2 regions of the Streptomyces sp. NPDC052042 genome follow, and region 1 is predicted to be linked to the other one. Evidence: predicted binding sites of a transcription regulator. Region 1 holds the regulator's gene; the other holds the start of a gene.
The links. The regulator HspR, encoded in region 1, represses chaperone genes until heat shock. The targets are predictions, from matches to a motif close to TTGAGNNNNNNNNNCTCAA.
Positions count from the first base shown of each region.

Region 2: lon (endopeptidase La) is a predicted target of HspR. The motif match lies at 1,720-1,738, and genes of this name have one in related genera.

Region 1 is NZ_JBIUBU010000007.1:235,699-240,112, forward strand. Features, by position in the region: gene grpE (nucleotide exchange factor GrpE) at 1-562, shown strand, start outside; gene dnaJ (molecular chaperone DnaJ) at 656-1,831, shown strand; gene ACIHCL_RS15265 (heat shock protein transcriptional repressor HspR) at 1,833-2,279, shown strand; gene ACIHCL_RS15270 (helix-turn-helix transcriptional regulator) at 2,827-3,678, opposite strand; gene ACIHCL_RS15275 (5'-nucleotidase) at 3,943-4,245, shown strand; gene ACIHCL_RS15280 ((2Fe-2S)-binding protein) at 4,242-4,414, shown strand, end outside.
Region 2 is NZ_JBIUBU010000003.1:36,212-40,625, reverse strand. Features, by position in the region: gene lon (endopeptidase La) at 1-1,697, opposite strand, end outside; gene ACIHCL_RS07620 (hypothetical protein) at 1,978-2,169, shown strand; gene ACIHCL_RS07615 (spermidine synthase) at 2,465-3,157, shown strand; gene ACIHCL_RS07610 (response regulator transcription factor) at 3,376-4,113, shown strand; gene ACIHCL_RS07605 (sensor histidine kinase) at 4,110-4,414, shown strand, end outside.

The DNA.
Region 1 (4,414 bases):
CTCGAAGGAGGAAGAGGCGGCCCCGGCCGGGGACACGGTGGAGACCGTCGGCCTGACGGCCCAGCTGGACCAGGTCCGTACCGCGCTCGACGAGCGCACGGGCGACCTCCAGCGGCTCCAGGCCGAGTACCAGAACTACCGTCGCCGCGTCGAGCGGGACCGGGCCACGGTCAAGGAGATCGCGACCGCGAATCTGCTGTCCGAGATCCTGCCCGTGCTCGACGACATCGGCCGGGCCCGGGACCACGGCGAGCTCGTGGGCGGGTTCAAGTCGGTGGCGGAATCGCTGGAAACGGTCGTCGCCAAGCTGGGCCTGCAGGAGTTCGGCAAGGAGGGCGAGCCCTTCGACCCGACGATCCACGAGGCCCTGATGCACTCGTACGCGCCGGACGTCACGGAGACGACCTGCGTGGCGATCCTGCAGCCGGGGTATCGGATCGGCGACCGCACCATCCGTCCCGCACGGGTGGCGGTGGCCGAACCGCAGCCGGGCGCGGCTCCGGCCGCGGCCAAGGAAGAGAAGGCAACCGACGAGGAGAGCGGTGGCACCGAGGAGGTCTGACGACCCGTCTGACCATCTCGTGACGCACCGCCCGGCTGTGCGGCCGGCCCACGGGCCGGCCGCACAGCCGATCGTCCGGAAGGAGGGACGTCGATGAGCACGAAGGACTTCGTCGAGAAGGACTACTACAAGGTCCTCGGCGTCCCCAAGGACGCCACCGACGCCGAGATCAAGAAGGCGTACCGGAAGCTCGCCCGCGAGTTCCACCCGGACGCCAACAAGGGCGACGACAAGGCGGAGGAGCGCTTCAAGGAGATCTCCGAGGCGAACGACGTCCTCGGCGACGCCAAGAAGCGCAAGCAGTACGACGAGGCGCGCGCCCTCTTCGGCAGCGGCGGGTTCCGGGCCGGGCCGGGAGGCGCCGGCGGCAACTTCAACTTCGACCTGGGCGACCTCTTCGGAGGTGCCCAGGGCGGGGGCCAGACCGGCGGATTCGGCGGCGGCGGTCTGGGCGATGTGTTCGGCGGCCTGTTCAACCGGGGCGGTACCGGTACGCGGACGCAGCCGCGCCGCGGCCAGGACATCGAGTCCGAGGTGACGCTCAGCTTCAACGAGGCGGTCGAGGGCGCCACGGTCCCGTTGCGGATGTCCAGCCAGGCGCCCTGCAAGGCGTGCTCCGGCACCGGTGACAAGAACGGCACCCCCAGGGTCTGCCCGACCTGTCTCGGTACCGGCCAGGTGTCGCGCGGCAGCGGCGGCGGCTTCTCGCTCACCGATCCCTGCGTGGACTGCAAGGGCCGGGGCCTCATCGCCCAGGACCCCTGCGATGTCTGCAAGGGCAGCGGGCGGGCGAAGTCCGCCCGGACCATGCAGGTCCGGATCCCGGCGGGCGTCTCGGACGGCCAGCGGATCCGGTTGCGCGGCAAGGGCGGCCCCGGCGAGCGCGGCGGACCGGCCGGCGACCTGTACGTGGTGGTGCACGTCGACGCGCACCCGGTCTTCGGGCGCAAGGGCGACAACCTCACGGTCACCGTGCCCGTCGACTTCGTGGAGGCGGCGCTCGGCGGCGAGGTGAAGGTGCCCACGCTCGGCGGCCCGCCGGTCACCCTGAAACTGCCGGCCGGCACCCCCAACGGGCGCACCATGCGCGCCCGCGGCAAGGGCGCGGTACGCAAGGACGGCACCCGGGGAGACCTGCTGGTCACCATCGAGGTGACGGTGCCCAAGGACCTCAGCGCAGAGGCCAGGGAAGCGCTGGAGGCCTATCGGAAGGCGACCGCGGGCAGTGATCCGCGGGCGGGACTGTTCCAGGCTGCGAAGGGAGTTTGAGGTGGACGGCCGACGACGTAATCCGTACGAACTGACCGATGAGACACCGGTGTACGTGATCTCGATCGCGGCCCAGCTCTCGGGCCTCCATCCGCAGACACTGCGCCAGTACGACCGTCTGGGGCTGGTCTCGCCCGACCGCACGGCCGGGCGCGGCCGGCGCTACTCGGCCCGTGACATCGAACTGCTGCGCACGGTTCAGCAGCTGTCGCAGGACGAGGGCATCAACCTCGCCGGTATCAAGCGCATCATCGAACTGGAGAACCAGGTCGCCGCGCTCCAGCAGCGCGTCGCCGAGCTCACGGCGGCGGTGGACGGCGCGGCGGCGGCGATGCAGCAGCGCGAGGCCCAGGTGCACGCCTCGTACCGCCGCGACCTGGTGCCGTACCAGGACGTCCAGCAGACCAGCGCGCTGGTGGTCTGGCGGCCCAAGCGGTCCAGGGACTGAGCGGTCCAGGGACTGAGTGGGGCGGGGACTGAGCGGGGCGGGCGCGTCCAGGGGCCTCTGGAGCGCCCCGGAGCCCCGGGAGGTGCCACGGGGTCGCCCGGAGCGCAGGGAAGCGCCACGGGCCGGCCGGAGCGCCGGGGGGACGGCTGACAGCCGCCTCCCCGGCGCTCTGCCGTGTGCGTCCGCACGCTGCCACTCGTTCCTGCCCGTGTGAGCCGCACGAGCCTTCCTGGAGGCGTCCTGGGCCCGCCGCGCCGCTCGCCCGGGGCCGCACAGGGCAGGGCGGGCCCGGGGAGAGCGCGACCGGGAGGCGCCTCGGCCGTACGGGGGTGGCCGGCGGCCCTTCGCGGCCCGCAGGGTGTCGGCCCACTCACCTCGCGGTGGGGGCGGTACGCGTGCGTGTAGGCGTGCGAGGAGTCGGACGGGCCGGGGCGGGGCCGCCCGTACGGGGCACCGGGTGCTCGGCGGGCGCTGCCCGGTGCTTCGCGATCGCGACGCGACGTGTTGCGCGACGGGCGATCCGACCTGTTTCGCGACCGCGCCCCCGTCAGTCCGGGTCCTGCTCCAGAATCCCCGAGCGCGCGATCAGATAGCCGAGCTGGGCCCGGCTGTTGCTGCCGAGAACGGCGGACAGCTTGGCGACGTGCGCACGGCAGGTGCGGACGTTCATGCCGAGGCGGCGGGCGATCGAGTCGTCGACGTGCCCCTCCACGAGGAGTTGGGCGATGGAACGCTGAACACCGCTGATCCCCTTGGGAGTCGGTTCGTACTTCACCTCCTCCAGGAGCGGTGCCGCACGGCTCCAGAGCTGCTCGAAGACCTTGACGAGGTATTCGACCAGCCCGGGATGGCGCAGTTCCAGGGCGACTTGGCGGTCGTCCTGCGCGGGGATGAACGCGACGGTGCGGTCGAAGATGATGAGGCGCTCGATGAGTTCTTCGAGCGTACGGATCTCCACGTTGTCGTCGGCCATCCGCTCGGCGTAGGCCAGGGTGCCGGGGCTGTGCCGTACGGTGTGCTGGTAGAGGGTGCGGATGCTGACACCCCGGTCCACCACGGAGAGACCGCGTTCCAGGGCTTCGCTGAGGCGATCCTCGCTGCGTCCGCCGCCGGGCTGGACGGTGAGCACTTCCGAACGGCACTCCGCAGTGGCGAGGTCGAGTGCCGCGTTGATGCGGTTGACCCCCTCCAGCACGGTGATGGCGTGAGTGGTCGGCGGGTCCTGGGCGCTGATGTCCATGAACGGCTCGAAGCACTCCGTGAGCAGCACCGAATGCCGTCGGCGCTCCTGGATCTCGCGTTCGATGGGGTGCAGGTGTTTCGCCAGGACGGCGGACGGCTGAACGGGCCGCAGCCAGTCGGCGTCGTCGGGGTCGGGGTGCAGCAGGGCGAAGTCCATGAGGCAGGGGGCCGGCCCCACTTCGCTCCTGGCAATACGTCCCAAGCGCAAAGCGCTGGCGTACAGCCGGGCTCCTGGCTCGCAGAGTTCGGCGATCCCATGAGGATGTGTCGGATTTGTATTGCTTGTGACCATATTCTCCACCCCCCAGGTTCCTGAACATGCAGGAACATGATGCATCGACCCAGTGGTGTTCGTGTGCCCAGGTGAGACATCGTCTTAGGTGCGGGGGAGAAGAATCCACAAGTGAGGACGAAGCCGACTATGTATAAGCGAATGCTTCGCTCGGCGCTTGCCGTTTCGTTCGCCGCAGCCCTGGGACTCGGGGCAGTGAGCGGCAGCGACATCGCATGGAGCAGCGAGGCGGCATCCTCGCCGGGTGACATTGCGTGGTCCACCCAGGCGGCGGCGCCTGGTGACATTGCCTGGTCCACCCAGGCGTCCGCGCCTGATGACATCGCGTGGGGCACACCGGCCTCCGCCCAGGACGACATCGCATGGGGCGTCCGGGCGGCAGCCGCGCCCGATGACATCGCCTGGTCCACGCCGAATCACCTGGGCGCATGACCATCCCGCCGGACGACCGGAGCTTCCGGCGCGAGATGGCCACGGCCTACCGATCGGGTTGGCATTTCATCGATCTCGTCACAGCACTCCCCGGTCGTGGCGACTCGCTGATGGTCACTCTGTTCGGCGACCCCATCGTTGTCGCACGCGAAGAGGACGACGAGGTGCG
Region 2 (4,414 bases), on a different contig from region 1:
CGTACGCCCGCCTCGCGGGTGTACTCACCGGCCAGCTTGCGCAGCGCGGATTCGTCGAGCGTCACCTCGTCCGCCTCCAGCCCGGCCCGCTCCAGCTGGCGCGGCAGCAGGTGGTCGCGGGCGATGACGACCTTCTCGTCCTCGGTGTAGCCGTCGAGCCTGACCAGCTCCATGCGGTCGAGCAGGGCCTCCGGTACGGCTTCGAGGACATTGGCCGTGGCGAGGAAGACGACGTCGCTGAGGTCGAGCTCCACCTCCAGGTAGTGGTCGCGGAAAGTGTGGTTCTGCGCGGGGTCGAGGACTTCGAGGAGGGCGGCGGCCGGGTCGCCCCGGAAGTCGGAGCCGACCTTGTCGATCTCGTCGAGCAGGACGACCGGGTTCATCGAACCGGCTTCCTTGACGGCCCGGACGATACGGCCCGGCAGCGCGCCGACGTAGGTGCGCCGGTGGCCGCGGATCTCCGCCTCGTCCCGCACACCGCCGAGCGCGACGCGGACGAACTTGCGGCCCATGGCGTGCGCGACCGACTCCCCGAGCGAGGTCTTGCCCACGCCCGGAGGCCCCACCAGCGCGAGCACGGCACCGCCGCGCCGCCCGCCGACGACGCCGAGGCCGCGGTCCGCCCGGCGCTTGCGGACCGCCAGGTACTCGGTGATCCGCTCCTTCACGTCCTGAAGGCCCGCGTGCTCCGCGTCCAGGACCTCCTGGGCGCCCCGGATGTCGTAGGCGTCCTCGGTCCGTTCGTTCCACGGCAGTTCGAGGACGGTGTCGAGCCAGGTCCGGATCCAGGATCCCTCGGGGCTCTGGTCCGAGGCGCGCTCCAGCTTGTCGACCTCCTTGAGCGCCGCCTCGCGGACGTGCTCGGGGAGGTCCGCGGCCTCGACGCGCGCCCGGTAGTCGTCGGACTCGCCCTCCGGGTCTCCGTTGAGCTCGGCGAGTTCCTTGCGCACGGCGTCGAGCTGGCGCCGCAGCAGGAATTCGCGCTGCTGCTTGTCGACGCCCTCCTGGACGTCCTTGGCGATGGAATCGGCGACGTCCTGCTCGGCGAGGTGTTCACGGAGCCACTGGATGGCGAGCTTCAGCCGGGCGACGGGGTCCAGGGTCTCCAGGAGCCGCACCTTCTGGCCGGTGGTGAGGAAGGGCGAGTAGCCGGAGTTGTCGGCGAGCGCGGAGATGTCCTCGATCTGCTGGATCCGGTCCACCACCTGCCAGGCGCCGCGCTTCTTCAGCCAGCTCGTGGCGAGCGCCTTGTACTCCTTGACCAGTTCGGCGGCGGCCCCGGGAACGGTGCCTCCCCGGCCGAGCTTGTTCGAGGCCGCGGAAGGGTCGGGGGCGGCCTCGTCGACCCGGGTCCCCTCGACCCAGAGCGCGGCGCCCGGCCCGCTGGTCCCGGCCCCGATCCGTACCCGGCCCCGGCCGCGGACGAGCGCGCCCGGATCCCCGTCCGACAGCCGCCCCACCTGCTCGACCGTGCCGATGACGCCGGTGCCGGTGTACGTCCCGTCGATCCGCGGCACGAGCAGCACCTCGGGCTTGCCGCCGCCCTCGCGGGCCGCGGCCTGGGCGGCCTCCACGGCGGCACGCACATCGGGGTCGGACAGCTCCAGAGGCACCACCATCCCGGGCAGCACCACCTCGTCGTCGAGCGGCAGCACGGGCAGGGCGAGCGGAGTGACCGCGTTGGACTCTGTAGCCATGATCTCCCCTTCAGCAGTCAAGTTGAGCTATGCAGGCTCAATGCTTCTGAGCCGAGCATTGTTCCCCTGATCGTGTTCGCTGTGAGCGATCAGTCGAAAACCGTCCGGAACGGCTGCGGCGTGCGAGACCGCCCTCGCCCGCGCGCGAGGCCGATGACAGGGGCCGGCTCGCAGCAGCACCGCGACCGCGCGATCCGGACTTCACGCCGACGCGCCCCTTGGCGGGCGGCCGCCACGACCTGAGAAGATCCCGGGACCATACGGATACTCAGGGGGAGGCATGGCCGTTCTGATCCTGTTCGTGGTCCTGGCGCTCGTCGTCGGCGGGTGCGTGTGCGTCGTATGGGCGGAACGCGGCGGGCCACGATGGGCACGCGTCGTGGCGCGCATGACGCTCGCCGTGGGCGAACTGGTGCGGCGCTCCCAGAAGCGTCGGAGCCTGGGCCGGGGCGGCGGCGACGACGGCGACTGAGCGGCAGAGGACCGGGCGGAACAGACCGGGCGACCGGGCGTAAGAAGGGGACGGCCGAGCGGGGAGGAAGGGCCACGGGACCGGGCCCCGCCACCGCCCCCTCGCCACCCGGACCGCGCCCATGCCCGGCCCACAGGCGTCCGGGGCCCGTCACTCCGGACGGCCCGGCCGCACACGCTTTTCTCGGACGGGCACGACCACAACTCGGGCGGCAACGGAAGCCGGTTGGCCGCGGGCGGCGTCGACGGGACAGGATGGCGGGGACCCCATCCGCCCTCCCTCGGAGATCCGCACCATGCCCGACAGTCTCGGACCCGACGTCAACGCGCCCGTCACACTCGACCGCCGTGAAGGCCCGTACGGCGAGGTGGTGTTGCGGGGGCGGGGGAAGGACTTCGAGATCATCGCCAACGGGTGCTTCCTCATGGACACCTCGGACGGGCGCTCCGAACGGCTGCTGATCGACGCGGCGCTGGCCGCGCTGCCGGCCGACCGCCCGGATCCGGCGGTGCTCATCGGCGGGCTCGGCGTCGGCTTCTCGCTCGTCCGGGCCGCCTCCGAACCCCGGTGGGGGCGGATCACCGTCGTCGAACGCGAGCAGGCGATCGTGGACTGGCACCTGGAGGGCCCGCTGGCGCAGATCTCCGGCGCGGCGCTCGCCGACCCCCGGACCGGGATCCTGACCAGGGACCTCGTCGCATACCTGCGGACGACTACGGACCGTTATGACGCACTGTGTCTGGACATCGACAACGGGCCGGACTGGACGGTCACCGAGGACAACACGAACCTGTACTCCCCCGCCGGCCTGGCGGACTGCCGGGAGCGCCTGACACCGGGCGGGGTTCTCGCGGTGTGGTCCGCCCAGCCCTCCGCCGACTTCGAACAGGCCCTACGGAATGCCGGATTCATCGGGGTACGTACGGAAGAGGTGCGCGTTGCCCGAGGTGTGCCCGACGTGGTGCATCTCGCGGTCCGGGCGGACTGAGGGACCCGGCGGCCCGCTCGCCCCCGGGCAGCCGGGGGACAAGCGCCACAAGGCCGACCTTCCGCCACTCCGCCGCGCTGGCCGTTACACCCTGCGTAGCCGAGAGTGGCCTGCTGCCTTTACGCTGCTGACCGGTGACGGGATCACCCATGAAATCCACAAGCGAAGACCGCGCGTCCCGGGGAACGGACCCCGTGAGGACGGGCAGGGGCGGGGCGATGGAACAGACACACACCACCCACAACAGCGTCGCGGCCACCCCGGGCGCTCAGCGCCGGGTGCTGGTGGTGGAGGACGACGCCACGATCGTCGAAGCCATCTCCGCCCGGCTGCGGGCCGAGGGCTTTCTGGTGCAGACGGCACTCGACGGGCCCGCGGCCGTGGACGCGGCCGAGGCGTGGCAGCCCGATCTGATGGTGCTCGACATCATGCTTCCCGGCTTCGACGGGCTGGAGGTCTGCCGCCGTGTACAGGCCCAGCGGCCGGTGCCGGTGCTGATGCTGACCGCCAGGGACGACGAGACCGACATGCTGGTCGGGCTCGGCGTCGGCGCCGACGACTACATGACCAAACCGTTCTCGATGCGTGAGCTCGCGGCCCGGGTGCACGTCCTGCTGCGCCGGGTCGAGCGGGCGGCGCTGGCCGCGGTCACGCCGCGCAGCGGCATCCTGCGCCTGGGCGAGCTGGAGATCGACCACGCCCAGCGCCGGGTCCGGGTGCGCTCCGAGGACGTCCATCTCACGCCGACCGAGTTCGACCTGCTGGTCTGCCTGGCCAACACGCCGCGCGCGGTGCTCTCCCGGGAGCAGTTGCTGGCGGAGGTCTGGGACTGGGCGGACGCCTCCGGCACGCGTACCGTCGACAGCCACATCAAGGCGCTGCGCCGGAAGATCGGCGCGGAGCGCATCCGTACCGTGCACGGCGTCGGCTACGCGCTGGAGACCCCCGCGCCATGACCCGGCCCGGTTCGCCCCGGCCCGGCTCCGGACTGCGCCCCTTCTCGATCAAGGCCAAGCTGGGCACGCTCGTGGTGGTCTCGGTGTTCATCACCACCGGGCTGCTGATGGTGGCCCTGCGGACCAGGACCGAGCTGCGGTTCATCACGGTGTTCTCGGTGATCGCGACCCTGCTGATCACCCAGTTCGTGGCACACGGCCTCACGGCGCCGCTGGACGAGATGACGACCGTGGCCCGGTCGATCTCGCACGGCGACTACACGAGGCGGGTGAGCGGCGCCGGGCGGCGCGACGAGCTCGG